3 regions of the Paenibacillus sp. VT-400 genome follow, and region 1 is predicted to be linked to each of the others. Evidence: riboswitches for the same ligand, from Rfam matches in the RefSeq annotation. Region 1 holds a riboswitch; each other region holds the start of a gene.
What was found. A riboswitch is a leader RNA that binds a small molecule or an ion and turns the genes downstream of it on or off. The one in region 1 is predicted to bind S-adenosylmethionine.
Positions count from the first base shown of each region.

Region 2: another riboswitch for S-adenosylmethionine. It lies ahead of EL84_RS08050 (methionine ABC transporter ATP-binding protein); the one in region 1 lies ahead of mmuP (S-methylmethionine permease).
Region 3: another riboswitch for S-adenosylmethionine. It lies ahead of metA (homoserine O-acetyltransferase MetA); the one in region 1 lies ahead of mmuP (S-methylmethionine permease).

Region 1 covers NZ_LELF01000065.1:184,840-190,603, reverse strand. Annotated here, with positions in the region: gene EL84_RS10570 (spore germination protein) at 1-142, shown strand, start outside; gene EL84_RS10565 (spore germination protein) at 182-1,282, shown strand; gene EL84_RS10560 (Ger(x)C family spore germination protein) at 1,279-2,481, shown strand; SAM riboswitch class I at 2,552-2,653, shown strand; gene mmuP (S-methylmethionine permease) at 2,746-4,158, shown strand; gene mmuM (homocysteine S-methyltransferase) at 4,136-5,203, shown strand; gene EL84_RS10545 (ABC transporter permease) at 5,286-5,764, opposite strand, start outside.
Region 2 covers NZ_LELF01000059.1:270,933-276,696, forward strand. Annotated here, with positions in the region: gene EL84_RS08040 (MetQ/NlpA family ABC transporter substrate-binding protein) at 1-236, opposite strand, end outside; gene EL84_RS08045 (methionine ABC transporter permease) at 312-971, opposite strand; gene EL84_RS08050 (methionine ABC transporter ATP-binding protein) at 972-2,006, opposite strand; SAM riboswitch class I at 2,133-2,274, opposite strand; gene EL84_RS08055 (Cthe_2314 family HEPN domain-containing protein) at 2,404-3,120, opposite strand; gene EL84_RS08060 (COX15/CtaA family protein) at 3,322-4,260, opposite strand; gene EL84_RS08065 (thioredoxin family protein) at 4,741-5,085, opposite strand; gene EL84_RS08070 (DUF2515 family protein) at 5,226-5,764, shown strand, end outside.
Region 3 covers NZ_LELF01000067.1:986,302-992,065, reverse strand. Annotated here, with positions in the region: gene EL84_RS15250 (PLP-dependent transferase) at 1-740, opposite strand, end outside; gene metA (homoserine O-acetyltransferase MetA) at 765-1,682, opposite strand; SAM riboswitch class I at 1,919-2,042, opposite strand; gene corA (magnesium/cobalt transporter CorA) at 2,494-3,429, shown strand; gene EL84_RS15235 (HRDC domain-containing protein) at 3,500-4,501, opposite strand; gene EL84_RS15230 (ROK family protein) at 4,678-5,556, opposite strand; gene EL84_RS15225 (MOSC domain-containing protein) at 5,629-5,764, opposite strand, start outside.

The DNA.
Region 1 (5,764 bases):
AAGCTTTGGCGTACCTTATGTTGCACCAGCCGTTCCTTATCACATGAATGAATGGAAGGATTTTGTTATCCGTGCTCCGCTAAATATGATGAGAATGCGTCCCAAGATGACTAATCCGATAGATGATGATCGGAAAAAATAAATGGAATTCCATCTACTGAAGGTCTGGAGGTGAACTAAAGTGAATGGCTCCCAAGGAAAGCTAACCACGACACAGGCCGTTGTAATTATTGTCAATTACATGCTTGGTGCCGGGATATTGACGTTACCTCGAACGACCAGCAAAGCTGTCGGAACACCGGATGTCTGGATTTCCATTATCCTATCTGGATTCATTATCATAGGTGTCGGAATAATTCTGGTTACCCTGTGTCGCAGATTTCCGGAGAAAACCGTCTTCCAGTTCACCCGTGAGATTACGGGCAGCTGGATTGCTTACATACTGGGATTGTCTATGATTATGTATTTCATAGTTATTGCCGCATTCGAAATCAGAGTTATGGCTGAAGTAACTGGGATGTATCTACTCGAACGCACCCCCACCTGGGCAATTGTGATGGTCTTCATGTGGATCGGTGTATATATGATTTCAGGCGGGCTTGGCGTTATCGTACGCGTGTTTGAGATCATCCTTCCAATTACGATTATTATATTTGTGATTGAAATTTTGCTTAGTAATCAGCTATTCGAAATTGGCAATCTGAGACCCGTGCTCGGTGATGGGGTCATGCCGGTTTTCCAAGGGTTGAAGCCTTCACTATTATCTTATACAGGCTATGAGGTGATGTTAATCATGACTGCCTATATGAAAAATCCGAAGAAGAGCAATAAAGCGATGACCTGGGGGATACTCATATCCACTATTATCTACTTGATCACGGTGGTGATGGTTATAGGGAGTTTATCGCTCGATGGCATTAAAACTCGAACCTGGCCAACGCTGGATTTGGTAAGAAGCTTCGAAATTCAGGGTCTGATATTTGAGCGTTTTGAATCCTTATTACTGGTCATCTGGATTATGCAAATCTTTTCGACTACAGCAATTACACATTACTGCGCTTCGGTGGGTATTCGTGATTTGTTTCGTTCCAAAAAAATCAAAGGCATCATGTACGGCCTGCTTCCGTTCATTTATCTGACAGCAATGATACCCAAAACAGTGGATGATACTTTTGCACTAGGAGATATGCTGGGCAATGTGTCCGTATTTTTGTTTGGCATTTTACCTCTGGTACTACTGTTGTTAAGTCTGATTCGCAAAAAAGGAGGCAAGCATGCATGATTACATTCCGTATGTTGTTACGCTTAGCCACTGTATTATGCATTCTCTTAACGATATCCGGATGTTGGAGCAGTCGGGAGATAGAGGATCTAAGTGTCTACGTTGGTCTTGGGATCGATATCGGTAAAGAGACAGAATTTGAGAAAGACATCGCTACTCAGGGAGGAGCGTACTCCAAGCAGAACAATTTGACGGCCACGGTACAGATTGCTCCCGGTAATTCCAGCAGCCAAAAGAGCCAACAATCCGGTTCGCCTGCTTCTGGTAAAACGTCCTATTCCAATGAACAGCTTACTGGAGATTCCTTGCTGCAAATCTTTCGTCAGTTTGCACTGAGGCGAGATCATCCGCTCATCGGACATCATCTGAAGGTTATCGTTGTGTCCAAGGATATCGCCAAAAAGTATGGTCTGGACCAGCTGCTGGATTTTGTACTTCGGGATAACGATATTCGTCCTAACTGTCTGGTGTTGATTAGCCATCATCGCGCTGTTGATGTACTGACTTCAGATGATCCTTCCCGGATTCCAGCATTTTATCTTACAGGTATTACCGGTAATTCATACTTGTCCAATAAAATCCTGGACCCCGTTCTACTCTCCAAATTAGATGCACAAATGCAATCCGGTTCCAGCTTTTTGCTCCAGAATGTACTGAACTTCAATGGAGAGGACAAGTTCTCCGGTGCCAGTATCTTTGATGGGAAAACAACCAAATTCATCGGGGAACTCAGCCAAACGGATCTAGAAGGGCTATCCTGGCTCAGACCTAAAGAAAAAGGAGGTATCTTGAAGACATACAATAAAGCGGGATTCACTGTTGTATATGAAATGAAGAAGAAAAAAACAACAATAATTCCAAAAGTGGTTGGCGATGATATTTCATTCCATGTGAAGACTGAATCCGAAGGTTGGTTGATGGAGGATTGGCGTGCTCCCGAGGAAGAGGAAAAAGGTGCGTATCTCAGTGAATTGGAAAAAGAATTTGCTGAACTTGCCGAACAACAGATTCGACAGTTGTTATACAAACTGCAGCATACCTATAAAGTAGATGTTGCGGATTTTCGGGATAGCTTGCGTATCAAAGAACCTAAAACATGGAAAAAAGTCAAAGACGATTGGGATAAAATTTTTAGCACCGTGCCGATCACGTATGAGGTAAAGACCACCATCACCAATCCGGGGTCTTCCACCGAATAGCGAGGTGTGCCATTTATTATTTAAATGTTGACACATTCATGATAGATCGCTATATTAGTAAAAAATCATTTTCTTATCCAGAGAGGTGGAGGGACTGGCCCTTAGAAACCTCAGCAACAGATCTGAAGGATACTGTGCTAATTCCAGCGGGTGAAAGCCTGATAGATAGGAGCGTTTGTTTTTATTTGTCAGTAACGGCGCACTCTTTAGGCAGAGTGGGTCTTTTTTGTTTTTTCTGGATGAAGAAGTAGGGGAGCAGCAGGTATGGAGAACAACAACGACAAAGGGCATTTTCAGCGGAAAATGCAGGCACGGCATGTGGTCATGCTCTCTCTCGGAGGAGTCATTGGAACGGGATTATTCCTCAGCTCAGGTTACACCATTCAGCAGGCGGGACCACTGGGAACCATTCTGTCCTATCTGATTGGAGCCATCGTTGTATATCTGGTGATGCTCTGTCTTGGTGAACTGTCTGTTCATATGCCAGAGACGGGAGCATTTCATAGTTATGCAGCCAAATATATCGGACCGGCAACAGGTTACACGGTGGCTTGGTTATACTGGTTAACCTGGACTGTTGCGCTTGGCTCCGAATTCACAGCCGCCGGATTGCTGATGCAGCGCTGGTTCCCATCGGTGAACGTATGGATATGGAGCGCGGTTTTTGCACTGATGATCTTTCTATTCAACGCTTTAACGGTGAAATTATTTGCGGAATCCGAGTTCTGGTTCTCATCTGTAAAAGTAGTGACTATCGTAATTTTCATTATTATCGGTGGCGCAGCCATGTTTGGTATTATTCCCATGGCGGATTCTGAACCGGCTCCATTTCTATCGAATATTACCGCATCCGGGTGGTTCCCTCATGGAGCTACAGCGATATTGATGACCATGCTTGCTGTAAACTTTGCCTTCTCAGGCACCGAGTTAATCGGCATTGCCGCCGGGGAGACGGAGAACCCGGAAAAGACGATACCAAAGGCTATTCATACAACGCTGTGGCGTTTGGTTATTTTCTTCATCGGAACGATTATTATCTTGTCGGCCTTGCTGCCCATGTCGGATGCCAGTGTACTGGAAAGTCCGTTTGTAGCGGTAATGGAGCGGGTGGGTGTACCCTATGCAGCAGACATTATGAACTTTGTTATTCTGACGGCGATTCTCTCTGCTGCCAATTCAGGCCTATATGCTTCTTCACGGATGCTCTGGTCTCTGGCTGACAAAAGAACGATCTCTCCGTGGTTTGCCAAATTGACCAAAAGCGGAGTACCGCTGAATGCACTTCTGATTAGTATGGTGGGTGGTGCGCTGGCATTGCTGTCCAGTATTATTGCGCCAGGTACGGTGTATATTACGCTGGTTTCCATTTCAGGTCTGGCTGTCGTTGCGGTATGGATGAGCATCAGCGCTTCCCAATACATGTTCCGCAGACAATATATCCGGAAAGGACATGCGGTCAAAGATCTGGTCTACCGCACACCACTGTATCCGGTGGTACCAATTGTTTCATTTATATTATGTCTGGCTTCATGCATAGGTATTGCCTTTGACCCGACACAGCGAATTGCTCTGTATTGTGGGGTTCCGTTTATCGCATTATGTTACGCTGCTTATTATCTGACAGAACGTGTGAATAAGAAAAGAGGAAAAGTACATGACGCAAGCACAACAGACTAACCCCATAGAACAGATCCTGCGTGAACATCCAGTCATGATTCTGGATGGAGCGTTGGCTACGGAACTCGAACAGCATGGATGTGATCTCGATGATCCACTATGGTCTGCTCGTGTGTTGCTTGAGAATCCGGATGTTATTGTTCAGGTCCATGCAGATTATTTTCGAGCAGGAGCCGACTGTGCGATTACATCCAGTTATCAGGCGACGGTGGATGGCTTCCGCAAGAGAGGAATCGATGAACAGGCAGCACTTGAGCTGATCCGCAAGACGGTGGAGTTGGCTGCTCAGGCGAGAGATGCCGTATGGGCGGAAGTGCAGAGTGATTTAGTAGGGAGAGAAAGCTCAACAGGTCAGCTTGTAGAAGCTCCTTCGGTACGTGCCGAGACGGTGGAGAATGAGGAGCAAATAACAGAACGTACAGTAGATCACGAAGGAGATTGTCTTCGTCCACGTCCAATTATTGCCGGGTCCGTTGGGCCGTACGGCGCCTATCTGGCGGATGGATCAGAGTATGTGGGACATTACGCCGTGTCGGATGAGACGCTTGTCGCATTTCACCGTCCGCGTATGGCGGCGCTGATTGAAGCAGGTGCTGATATTCTTGCGTTTGAGACGATTCCTTCCTTGCAGGAAGCACAAGTGCTGGTTGATTTACTGAAGGAGTTTCCTCATGCGTATGCTTGGCTATCCTTTTCTTTAAAAGACGGGACAAGCATCAGCGAGGGTACGCCACTTGAGGTATGTGCACAGACGTTTGGCTCCGAGCCGCAGATTGCGGCGATTGGCCTGAACTGTGCTCCGATGGAAGTGGTAACGGAAGCAGTGGGTATTTTGCGCCGTACCAGCGATAAACCTGTTATTGTGTATCCGAACTCGGGAGAGACGTATGATGCAGCAACGAAGACGTGGAGCGGACAGGGTACTTGTGGCAGCATGAGTGATGCTTCGGAGCAGTGGGTTGCTGCGGGCGCGCAAATTATTGGCGGCTGCTGCCGTACTACGCCACATCAGATTGGTGCGCTTGCGAAGAAATGGCGGAAATAGTTCATATCATGATAACAAGCCCTTCCACATCCTATAGAGGTATGGAAGGGCTTGTTTTATTGTGTTAGGCATTCTGATTACATTATTCGATAACCAGCATACGTGGCGATGCTTCCCGAATGATTCTCGAAGAGAACCACGATCCAAGGCTGGCTGCAATGATGCTTAGACAGGTGAACAGTACCATTCCACCCCAATGCAGGATCAGTGGAAGTTGTACGATACCATAACCGGAAAGGATCATTTCGAGTAGAAGAGGCAGCAGATATACGCCGACGAAAATACCCAGTATGGCTCCCACGGAGGACAGTATGAACATTCCCATGGTGAGCGACAACCGGATTTGGCGGGATGTCATTCCCAGCGATTTGTATATCCCGTACGTTCTGCTTTCTTTACGGATATTGATTCTACAGGTACTGAAAATAATGATGAACGTCACAATGATAAACAGCAATCCGATCAGGCTCATCGGATAGATCAGGATGTTAGCGGCTTCCGCGTAAACCGAATCAAGCAAAGTCTTCTGAGTGACTACCGAAGCAAAATCTTTAAATTGCT
Region 2 (5,764 bases), on a different contig from region 1:
TGTACATAGTCATTGAACGTAACGACTTGCAAACGAATACCTTGTGCTTCCAGTTCAGGCTTGATGCTTTCCAGAATCTCTGCATGTGGTGTAGGTGAAGCTCCAACTTTCAATTCAACTGTACGAGGTGCACCTGCTGAATTGTCTGCGCCGCTATCGGCGTCCTTGTTGTTTCCGCAAGCTGCGAGAACCGCAATCAACATAAGACTAAGTAGAGCAAAAGACCATTTTTTCATGTGTAAAACCCCTTCTCTAATCATTTTTGTCATGTGGCATCTGCATTATTGCATAACCATCATGTTATCTATGTGTTATTTCCTGGTGAAAAATGTAACCAAGCGATCTCCAGCCATCTGGAGAATTTGCACAAGAATGATCATCGATACTACGGATATAATCATGATTTCATTTTGATAACGATAATACCCATAGTTGATTGCCAGCGTTCCTAGACCTCCACCACCAACCATGCCCGCCATCGCCGTGTAAGAGACAAGCGTAACGATGGTAATGGTAATACCAGCAACCAAACCAGGTAACGCTTCAGGCAGTAATACCCGTCTTACAATTTGTCCGGTCGATGCACCCATTGACTGTGCCGCTTCAATGACACCCCGATCAACTTCTCGCAACGTCGTCTCCACCAATCGAGCAAAGTAAGGAGCTGCTGAAATAACTAAAGGTGGTATAACACCTAACACACCTGTAGCAGTACCGACGAGTGAACGAGTGAACGGTATAAGAGCAACAATCAATATGATAAATGGGACTGAGCGCAAAATATTCACAATCAAGGACAATATAATGTACACCGTCCGTGACTTGATCGAAGCAGATCGGGCTGTCATGAACAGCAGCACTCCGAGCGGTAAACCAAAAATTACGGTGAACAAGCCTGATACACCCAAAATTTGCAGTGTCTCAATGGAGGCTTTACCAACCTCTTCCCAGCGAACTGTTGAAAAATCCATCTAACGAAGCACCTCCACATCAAGTCCCTCTGCGGTCAATTCTGATATCGTCCGATCAATAGCATTTGAATCACCCTCGAACCGAACGGTCAGTTGCCCATAAGGAACCTGTTTGATCGTAGAGATTGTACCTTGCAGGATGGCAAAATCCACGCCTGTCTTACGTACCGTTCTAGACAAAATCGCTTCATACGTTTTGTTACCCAGAAAGGATATCTTCACAAGTTTGGAAGCAGCACCTGCCTGCAATTCAACGCCTGCATTTGCCAGAGCGGTCTCTTCCAGAGCAAGTCCAGCTTCATGGTCACGCATCATGAAGTCCCGCGTAATCGCATGCTGCGGCTTCAAGAACACGTCTGTTACAGGTCCTTGTTCCACAATGCCACCTTGATGAATGACAGCCACCTTGTCACAGATGTTCTGAATGACATGCATCTCATGTGTGATCAGCACAATCGTTAGGTTGTACTTTTCATTAATGTCGAGTAATAACTTCAGGATTGAATTTGTTGTCTGCGGATCAAGTGCCGAAGTAGCCTCATCACAGAGAAGTACATTTGGATCACTTGCAAGTGCTCTCGCAATCCCTACACGTTGTTTCTGGCCACCCGATAATTGAGCCGGATATTTGCTGCTGTGGTGCTCCAGACCAACCAGTGCAAGCATTTCCTTCACTTTTCGATCAATGGCATCCTTGGGTGTATTCACAAGCTTTAGTGGAAAAGCTACATTGTCATATACCGTTGCCGAAGATAACAGATTAAAGTGTTGAAAAATCATTCCGATCTTGCGTCTCTGTTGCTGCAATTCGGTTTTGCTCAGTTCAGTCAGGTTAATTCCGTCAACCCATACCTCACCCTCCGTAGGCCGTTCCAGCAAATTAATACAGCGAATCAATGTGCTTTTGCCCGCTCCGGAATGGCCAATCACTCCGTAGATTTCGCCCTTTTGGATGCTCAAATTCAACTCGGATAACGCTGTTGTAGATTTTGTTCCTTTGCCGTACGTTTTCGTTAAACCTTTTAATTCAATCAATCGCACTTGCCCCTTTCCAACCACCTACTTGTATCTTTACCCGATCTAAAGGAAAACTCCCCCTAAAGTACAAAAAAAGAGCCCTTTGCAGATACAAAGAGGGCTCTTCACGTGAAAGAATATACCTTCTCATCTGCCAAAATCGTGTCTTGCACCATTTTGTAGGAATTAGCACCTAACATCTATAACGAATGATACATGTATCATGTCATTACAAATCGGTTGCCGGGCTTCATCGGGCCTGTCCCTCCGCCGCTCTCGATAAGAAATATGTTGTTGTAGGATTTTATAAGTTCATGTAGTTTATGCTTTATAATGTGAACGTAACTTCCGAAATATCAGTTATATCCATGTAACATTCGATTGAAACTCAGTATATTCCAAGTATTCCGATTTGTCAAAGGGAATTATTTCTTTTCCATATTTTATTGATATAACTATAAGAGGCTGTTAACGTTTCACAGACCATATCCACGCCCTGACGCATTTCCTGCACATGCTGATTCAGATCCTCCAATTTCACTTTACCTTGCAAGGTCTGGTGTAACTGCCACAGGTCATCGTGCATTTCTGAGTTCATGTAGTGAATTTCCATATTACGTCGCTTGCGCAGCTTGCTCATCGGTTCACGATAAGAGTCCTTGATCTGTATTAATTGCAATGCAAGATCATGATGCTCCCTTGCATAGTCGAACTGCCTTAACACAGTAAAATAAGAAAAATGTGCTTTGGTATTGGAAGTATTCAGCTGGAATATTTCATTTAATACTGTGCCGACTTTATCCAGAATGGCAAAGCAGCGGATAAAGCCATCTTTGTAGAAATACACATAACGTGCATACTCGGCTTTTTCAGTCGCCGTCATATCATCCGTTGAGCCTGCAACGACCTTTTTGCGAAAATGAGCAGCAGCGAAACAGCTTTGCTCCAGTTCATCCAGTGAGGAGATGAGTCCCTGAGTCCACACATACAGTTTCCGATAGTCATGCGTGGGATCATGGTCCACATGCATTTGTCGTTGAAATAGCTCAAGCGTATGCGCCATTGCGTCCATCGCTGCCTTCAATTTACCTTCGTTTATACGTGGCTTTTCCCCCAACAACGTTCGCAGCATATCTAACCTCCTCTTTTCCAAATCAACAAGAATTCATCACCGTAAACGAAGCATCATTCATTCCGTGTAATTGCTGCTTGCCATAGGTTGCCCTGATCCCTCTGACATCAAACAAAGTCCACCTGTCCAATGATGTACATCACTGGATGGTGGACTTTCATATTTAGCCCAAGTACCTTTGAAAAAGAATGGATCTATATCTTAGAAACGATTAGCCGGGCGATGTAGCTTGTACACCAGGAAACTCATATACGTTAAGACTCCGAACAATATGGCGATATCCAGCATATGAGCAAGAGCTACGAACATGTATACTTCCGGACGGTTCATTGTCACCATCATGAAAATACCAATGACTACTTGCATCAGAATAAGAACAACGGATACCACACCCAGAGTACGCATTTCCTTGTTGTCCGGATGATTACGGTAAGCGAAGTGACCCAGGATCGCAATAACAATCACGAGCGACGCAGCTGCTGCACGGTGAGCAAAAGCAACCGCTACCCCACCCGAAAGCTCAGGAATAATCTGCCCGTTACAGAGCGGAAATCCAGAACATCCGCCGGCAGAATCCGTGTGACTCACAAATGCACCTGTGTATACCACGAGATATGTGTAAATGGTGGAGAACCAGACCAGATTTCTGAATTTTTTGCTAACCCGAGGGTATTTATTCAGGCGCTCCAATCCGCCATCTTTGGCCTCCTGCCTTATGCCCAGCGCCATCATTAGGGAACTGGCAAAAGCAATCAATGCAAAGCCAAAATGCAGTGCCATGACTGCTGAAGATTGGGAGAAGACAACGGCAAAAGCCCCCATGATTCCCTGGACGATAACAAATACCAGAGTTAAGAAAGAAAACAATTGCAGGTCACGGCGTGATTTTCCAAACCGCAGAAAAGCAACAAACGAGGCAATGGACAACAGTCCAGCCAGTGCACTTACAGCGCGATGGGAATATTCAATGAGTGAAGCCACAGTATGTGCGGGAACGAGTTTTCCGTTACATAAAGGCCATTCCGTTCCGCAGCCAAGGCCAGATTCCGTTTTGGTTACTATGCCTCCACCAAAAGTGGCCAGAAACATGACAAGACAGGTTAATACGGTTAACCATTTAAACAAAGTTAAGTGTTTCAATTTTTTCTCACCCGCTGTTGGTTTAAGATGGCGAAGAATATTCTCCGCTTGTTTCGGTACTTTGACACTTATTTCACAACTAAATCCATTATACCGGATAAAATGTTCATTGACGTCGCGCTTTGTGACAAAATGTTAACGTCTGGTGAAATAATGACCCGCAGGTCATTGGGGATATGTACAGAAACGTTTCTTACATAGACGTGTCGAACACACAAACGCCATTTCCCTATTTCAAGAGAAATGGCGTTCTTTTTATTATACCCTTTTACAACATGAACCTGTCATACTTTTATATAAGTTCATGAAACATTTACACAATAACGGAGAGGACAGAAATAACCAGAAGAAGCGGAGCGTTCGCCTTTATCCCCGGATTTCTCCCCTTTATAAAAGGGATCAAAGAAATCTGGGGATAACAGCGATCGGAAGGTTATTCTGTCATCGGAGTGCCTGTGTAAAAGTTGAGCTTGTATAACATTATTTATGGATCGTGTTGTACACCTCAACTGCGCGATCCAGGAACTGCTCAATCTCTTCTCTCGACTTGCGCAGCTTGTTCACATACCGTACGAGTTCGCGGCCATCTGTATACGCCACAAAGCTCGGAATGCCAAGAATATTCTGCTCTTCACTAACGGTTCCAACCTGATCCACGTCAACCTCAATCAAGGTCAGTTCACGTGCATATTTCTCTTCAACCTCAGGCATAAACGGATCGATGTATTTGCAGTCACCACACCAGTCTGCCTTGAATACGGCAATCGTCAAACGTGGGGATTGGATGGCTACATCAAAAGCCGGTTTGGAAGTAATCTGTTCCATTCGGTCATCTCCCTTTCTGTACCTTGTCTTACCCTAAGTGAAGCAAATTGGCGAGTGGAAGTCAAATAATCAGCGCATACTTAGAATAACCACATGGTCTGTGAAATTAAACCCAGAACATCATGAAAGGATGTCACATCATGACTTCCACCAGAACCGATTCTTCCAGCGAACAACATCACGGGTCCCTCCTGCAGATGGTCCGTTCCATTCCGGGTGCTGCCCGGGAAATCTGGCGTGGCAAACAGGCTGCATGGCAAGCTTCTGCACAGCTTCGTCACCCTTTGCGTGACATCGAGTGGGATACAGATACGGCAGCTGCCTTACAGTCTGAGGTGGAGCGTTTGTTACCTGCCAGCGGCAAGTCTTTTGCACGCACGGACCAGGTTCAAAGCGCACTCGTCTGCGAAGAAGATTGCATCATTCTGGAAGAGATTAAGACACTGACCCAGGAGCATAATCGGAGTAATATCACCCGCACGGCAGCCTATCTGGAATGTTATGAGCAATATCCCGAACTGCATTGGGCACTGCTGGCCCATATGGTCTCTCGCAACGGCGGATATCACATGACAGATCTTCAGAGTGACTTAATGCATAATCTACAGAATCAAAGCGATCGCGAGCATATGTATCGGCTGCTGGAGCGGTGCAATGCACTCATTTTCCAGGATGCCTA
Region 3 (5,764 bases), on a different contig from region 1:
CCTTTCATCAACTGGTAGGAGTCACTTGGAGATAATACCGCTCCAATGGAATTATGCAGGAACGCCATCTCTGCAGATAACGCCTCACCTTTGGTAATAATTAGACCGGCGAGCACATCATTATGTCCGCCCAGATATTTGGTAGCGCTATGAATGATGATATCGGCACCCAGTTCAATCGGACGTTGGAAAAATGGAGTCAACAACGTGTTGTCAACAATGGTCAACAGGTTGTAACTTTTCGCCCAGGAAGCAACGGCTTTCACATCGGTGATCATCATCAGTGGATTGGTTGGTGTCTCAATAAATACAGCTTTTGTATTCGGTTGACGAACCTTCTCCAGTGCTGCAAGGTCATTCGTGTCCACATAACTAGCAGTTACGCCGAAACGGGACAGAATACGTTCCAGCAGACGATAGGTTCCACCATACAGATCCAGCGATACAATCAGATGATCCCCTTGACCAAACATGGCAAAAATCGTTTGCAGCGCGGCCATTCCCGAGCTACAGGCAAACCCTGCATCACCGGACTCCAGCGCTGCAGCGGCTTCTTCCAACACTTTACGGGTTGGATTAGTGGTACGAATATAATCAAACCCCGTGCTTTGTCCAAGCTTCGGGTGGCGAAACGCAGTGGATTGATAGATCGGAAAGTTAATGGCGCCTGTTACCGGTTCATTGATGGACCCAATTTGTGCTAAGCGGCTTTCGATTTTCAACTTGTTGTTGTCTTCCATTGCTGCATCCTCCTGTAATCTCGATTAGATTTGCGGGCCAATATCGTAAGGTGTTTCTTGATACACATAGTAATTGAGCCAGTTAGAGAATAATAAGTTGGCATGAGCGCGCCAAGTAGCTGGTGGCACACGAGAAGGGTCGTCATTCGGATAATAATGCCTAGGCAATGCGATATCCAACCCTTTGGCTGCATCCCGGTCATACTCCCACTTTAATGAGAACGGGTCATACTCGGCATGTCCTGTGGCAAAAATCTGTTTGCCGTCTTTGGTAGCAACCAGGAAGATCCCCGCTTCCTCTGATTCAGCCAAAATCTCTAAATTCTCATTCTTTTCAATATCTTCGCGTCTCACTTCCGTATGACGGGAATGTGGAACGTTGAATACTTCATCGAATCCACGCAACAATGGAACATGTGGTTTATTGATGGTATGTGGGAAAACGCCAAAACACTTTTCATCAAGTGCAACCTTGGGTACGTCAAAATGATGGTATAAACCTGCCTGGGAAGCCCAACATATGTGGAGGGTTGAAGTCACATTGGTTTTAGTCCATTCGAAGATCTCCTGGATTTCATTCCAATAGTTCACGTCTTCGAAATCCATTTGTTCCACCGGGGCACCCGTAATAATCATTCCATCGAAACGGCGGTGCTCAATCTCATCAAAGGTTTTATAGAACAGATCCAAATACTCCTGAGACGTATTCTTCGACGTATGGGATTTGGGATGTACGAGAACGACATCCACCTGAATAGGCGTGTTTCCCACCAGACGAAGCAATTGTGTTTCGGTCGTTTCCTTTGTGGGCATCAGGTTTAATATAGCGATACGGAGTGGACGAATATCCTGCTGATATGCAGAAGTTTCATCCATGACGAAGATATTCTCTCCTTCAAGTACTTCTTTTGCTGGTAGAGTATCGGGTATTTTGATTGGCATAGTAAGTCTAACTCCTCCTTGTGCATAGATAGATGCAGCCACCCCTGGCTTGATGTCTTCACATCAATACAGTTATAGACTGCCTTGAGCTTGTAAAAACATTGAATTGCTCTTTCATCCAACGTTACAAACAACCTCAAGTTCCTTAGCGAAAATCACTGCTGAGAAGTCGGGGCATATAACAAAGACCTTCCTCGGATTTCGAGAAAGGTCATATGTAAAAAAGATATGCGCCTCTCTCATCTCTCAGTTACAACAGTGCCACCTGACACTTAGTCGCTGCAAGAATTAGCACCGTGCGGTATACCGCCGGTTGCCGGGTTTCATCGGGCCAGTCCCTCCACCTACTCTTGATAAGATTTCGCTGTATTAGATTGTAATTAAATATGGTTCACCGTCTACTTTATTACATTAATGCCCTCACGTCAAGATGCAGTTCGATGTCTGCTTCCCAGATCGGAACCGTTCATCATCCGTTGTCATACACTGCCTCAGGGCGCGAAATAGACACATTTTTGCGCTTGAAAGCACCTTGTACCAGCGGTATACTAAACAAGGTGTTATAAACCCTTATGTGAGAGGTGACATATTAAATGGATGGCGACCCGAGGCCTGACTGGCAGCCGAATTCCGACAAACTGCATAGAGAATTGACATCAGCATGCCGGCAGCGGGACGTGACTTCCGTTTGATTATATAGTGAACGCAGCCCTGATCTCCAGGCTCCGCTGCCGACCGGCTGATTTGTTCTTTTTGCGCCCATAATGATAATATCCGCCAAGTTGGCGGGTGCAGAAGGAGTAGATTAACGATGAAAATCCGGTTGGTAAACAACGGTGTATTTATTCCGGTGGACGATATTCAGCAGGCGCTGACTCCACCAGCGGAAGGATTTTACTGGATTGATGCAGACGTAGACGATTTAGCGGTACTTCAGCCGCTGTTCTTGATGCATGATCTGGCTGTGGAAGACTGTCTTAGTGACGAAGAACAACGTCCGAAGATTGAAATTTATGAGAACCATTATTTTATTGTGATTAATAGCATCCGTTTTGATGATGAAGAGATATTTCTACGTGCGGTCAACTTATTCCTCGGCAGACATTTCATTATTAGTGTTACCAAGCACAAGGTCAGCGAATTGCGCACACTGAAACCCATCCTTTGGGAACAGGAAATCAGTACACCGGATCGTCTGCTGTATTTGCTGGTTGATTTGATTGTTGATAATTATTTCACCGTAGGTGACCGAATTGAAGCACGGATCGAGAAGCTTGAGGAAGACATTCTGATGCACACCAAAAAGTCACATCTGAATGAAATCATCGGGCTACGCAGTGAGATTCTGTGGCTGAAAAAAGTCCTTGGACCTCAGAAAGAGGTTATTAACACCTTGAATAAAAAAGATCTGCGTCTCATCGATGATCAACTGCAAAAGTATTTCAGTGACATCTATGAGAATGCTGTAAAAATATCTGAAACCTTTGAGACTTATCGCGACCTGATGGGCAACTTGCGAGAAGCCTACCAATCCAGTATTGCGAACCGGGCGAATGAGATCATGCGTGTATTTACCGCCATTACCACGGTCTTCATGCCGCTGACGGTCATTACCGGTATATACGGTATGAACTTTACGAATATGCCCGAGCTTAACTGGAAATACAGCTATTTTGTTGTGATTGGCCTAATGGTTACCCTGGGCCTGAGCATGTTCTTCATTTTCCGCAAGAAAGACTGGGTATGAACTCGTATGAAATAACAAAGACGAAGCGCTCCTCCGGGAGAAACGCCTCGTCTTTTTTCATTTCTGATTATTAACCAACATTCTTCTCTGTCTCTGCGTGCCGACGGAAGCGGATTCGAATCATGCGCAGTCTTTCATAGACCTGCTCCAGACTTCCTCCATCGGGTTTCTCTCCTCCATACACCTTATGTAATACTGGCTTCAGGAACGTATCTCCCAGCTCCTCATACGCACTCCATACGGCCTCTTGTTCGTTCTCTGGCATCACTGCCAGCTCCACATCAAGAAGACAATCGGTGTCATAACCTTCGTGATCCAGTGCCTCTAACAGCTCAACCAACTCGCGCCGGGATAATCCGGATCGATTAACAATCTCCTCTAACGTATACCCTTCCTTCATGCCTTCAAGCACCTGCTTACGCGTGGTGAACTTATCAAGTTCCTGCTTGTACTTCTGCTCTCTCTGCTTGTATAACCAACTCTCATACTCTTCTTCCTTTAGCGCCGTGTATACCCAGTCCAGCGGGAATGTCGTTGAACGTTCCAACCCGTTTGTAATCTCCATCCATTCCGTACCATACTCAGTCGCTTTGCTCTCTCCTACGCCCGGCAGTTGCATCAGTTCATCCAGCGATTGTGGAACAAAGGCACTGATCAAACGCAGCAGACGATTCGTTGCAATAAAATACGGTGCCTTCCGGTCAGACACAGCTCTCTTCCTGCGCCATGTGCACAGATCCGTATATAATTGCTCATTGCCGTATAACTCACTGTAACAATGGAGCCGCTGTCCACCATAACTGCGTGACTTCAGATCATCATTCTCATGAAATAACCCCTGCAACTGCGGTCGGTACCCCTCACTCATCTGTATGGCAAGCTGATGACGGTAAATATGAAGCAGCTCCTCCCAAGAAGTCCCCTCATACCAGATGCTGTCCTCACGCTCTCCTTCCTCATAGCGACTCCATCCCAGCTGCCAACTATCTTCCTCTTCCCCAATCCATAACTGTGCATACTCTGCATTCTGATCTGACATTCTGGACAATCTGTTCATGAAAATGACTTCCATTTTCGTTCCCTCCCTTTGAATATTCAGCTTATACGAGTTAGAGATGCTACCTACAGGCAGCACAAAAAAACACCCCTCCTGCAAAATGCATGCAAGAGAGGTGCTTCCTCATTAACCGTACTATGCTGTTGCCCATATCATACCACAATGGTAAAATTCGTCAATCCCTTAATGACCTACTTATTCAATGCCAACTTGGCAAGCGCCAGCGAACCACACAGCCCTGCATTGTCGCCAAGTCCTGGTGAAACAACATACTGGTCAATGTCGGACTGAAGCGCCGGATGCTGAACGTATCCAGCCAGCAACTCCTGCAGTTTGCTACGAACCATCGGGAACAGGTGCTCCTGCTTCATTACTCCGCCCCCCATGACAATTTTCTGTGGAGAGAGAATGAGAACATAATTCATCAGTGCGTGTGCCAAGTAATGTGCTTCGATCTCCCAAGCCTTATGATCTGCAGGCAGTTCATAAGCCGGTTGCTCCCAACGTTTGTTAATGGCCGGTCCTGCTGCAAGGCCTTCGAGGCAGTCACCATGATACGGACAGAAACCCTCGTATGTATCCTCCGGATGTCTGCGTACAATGATATGTCCCATCTCTGGATGTGACAATCCATGGACCATTTTACCGCCAACCACAGCACCTGCACCAATACCTGTACCCACAGTGATATACAGACAGCTCTCAAGACCTTGTGCAGCGCCCCAGGTTGCTTCTCCAAGTGCCGCACCATTCACATCCGTATCAAATGTCATCGGCACATCAAAATGCTCCTTGAGCTTGCCAATCACGTTATACTGTCCCCAATGTGGTTTAGGTGTTGTTGTGATATAGCCATATGTTGGGCTTCCTTCAATCGGATCAATCGGACCGAATGAACCTACACCCAGAGCTTCAATGCCTTTGCCTTCAAAAAATGAAATCACTTGAGCCATGGTCTCTTCCGGTGTTGTTGTTGGAAAACTTACGCGTTCCAGAACTTCTCCGTTTTCTGTGCCAATACCACATACAAATTTGGTTCCGCCTGCTTCAATTGCGCCTAAGATCGTCATGTTAGTCACACTCCCAAGTTAGTTTAAAAAGGAATTCGAATTGCTTTACTTGATGACACGATAATTACCCTGCTACTTGTTCTCCAGCTTGGACAATCGTTTCATTAACGTTTGCCTCCAGCTGTCTGACAGCGCAGGAATGGCCAGCAACGCCTGAATACCTTCGACATTTTCTTTCCCCTGATGCATGATTCGATTGGCTTCAAGA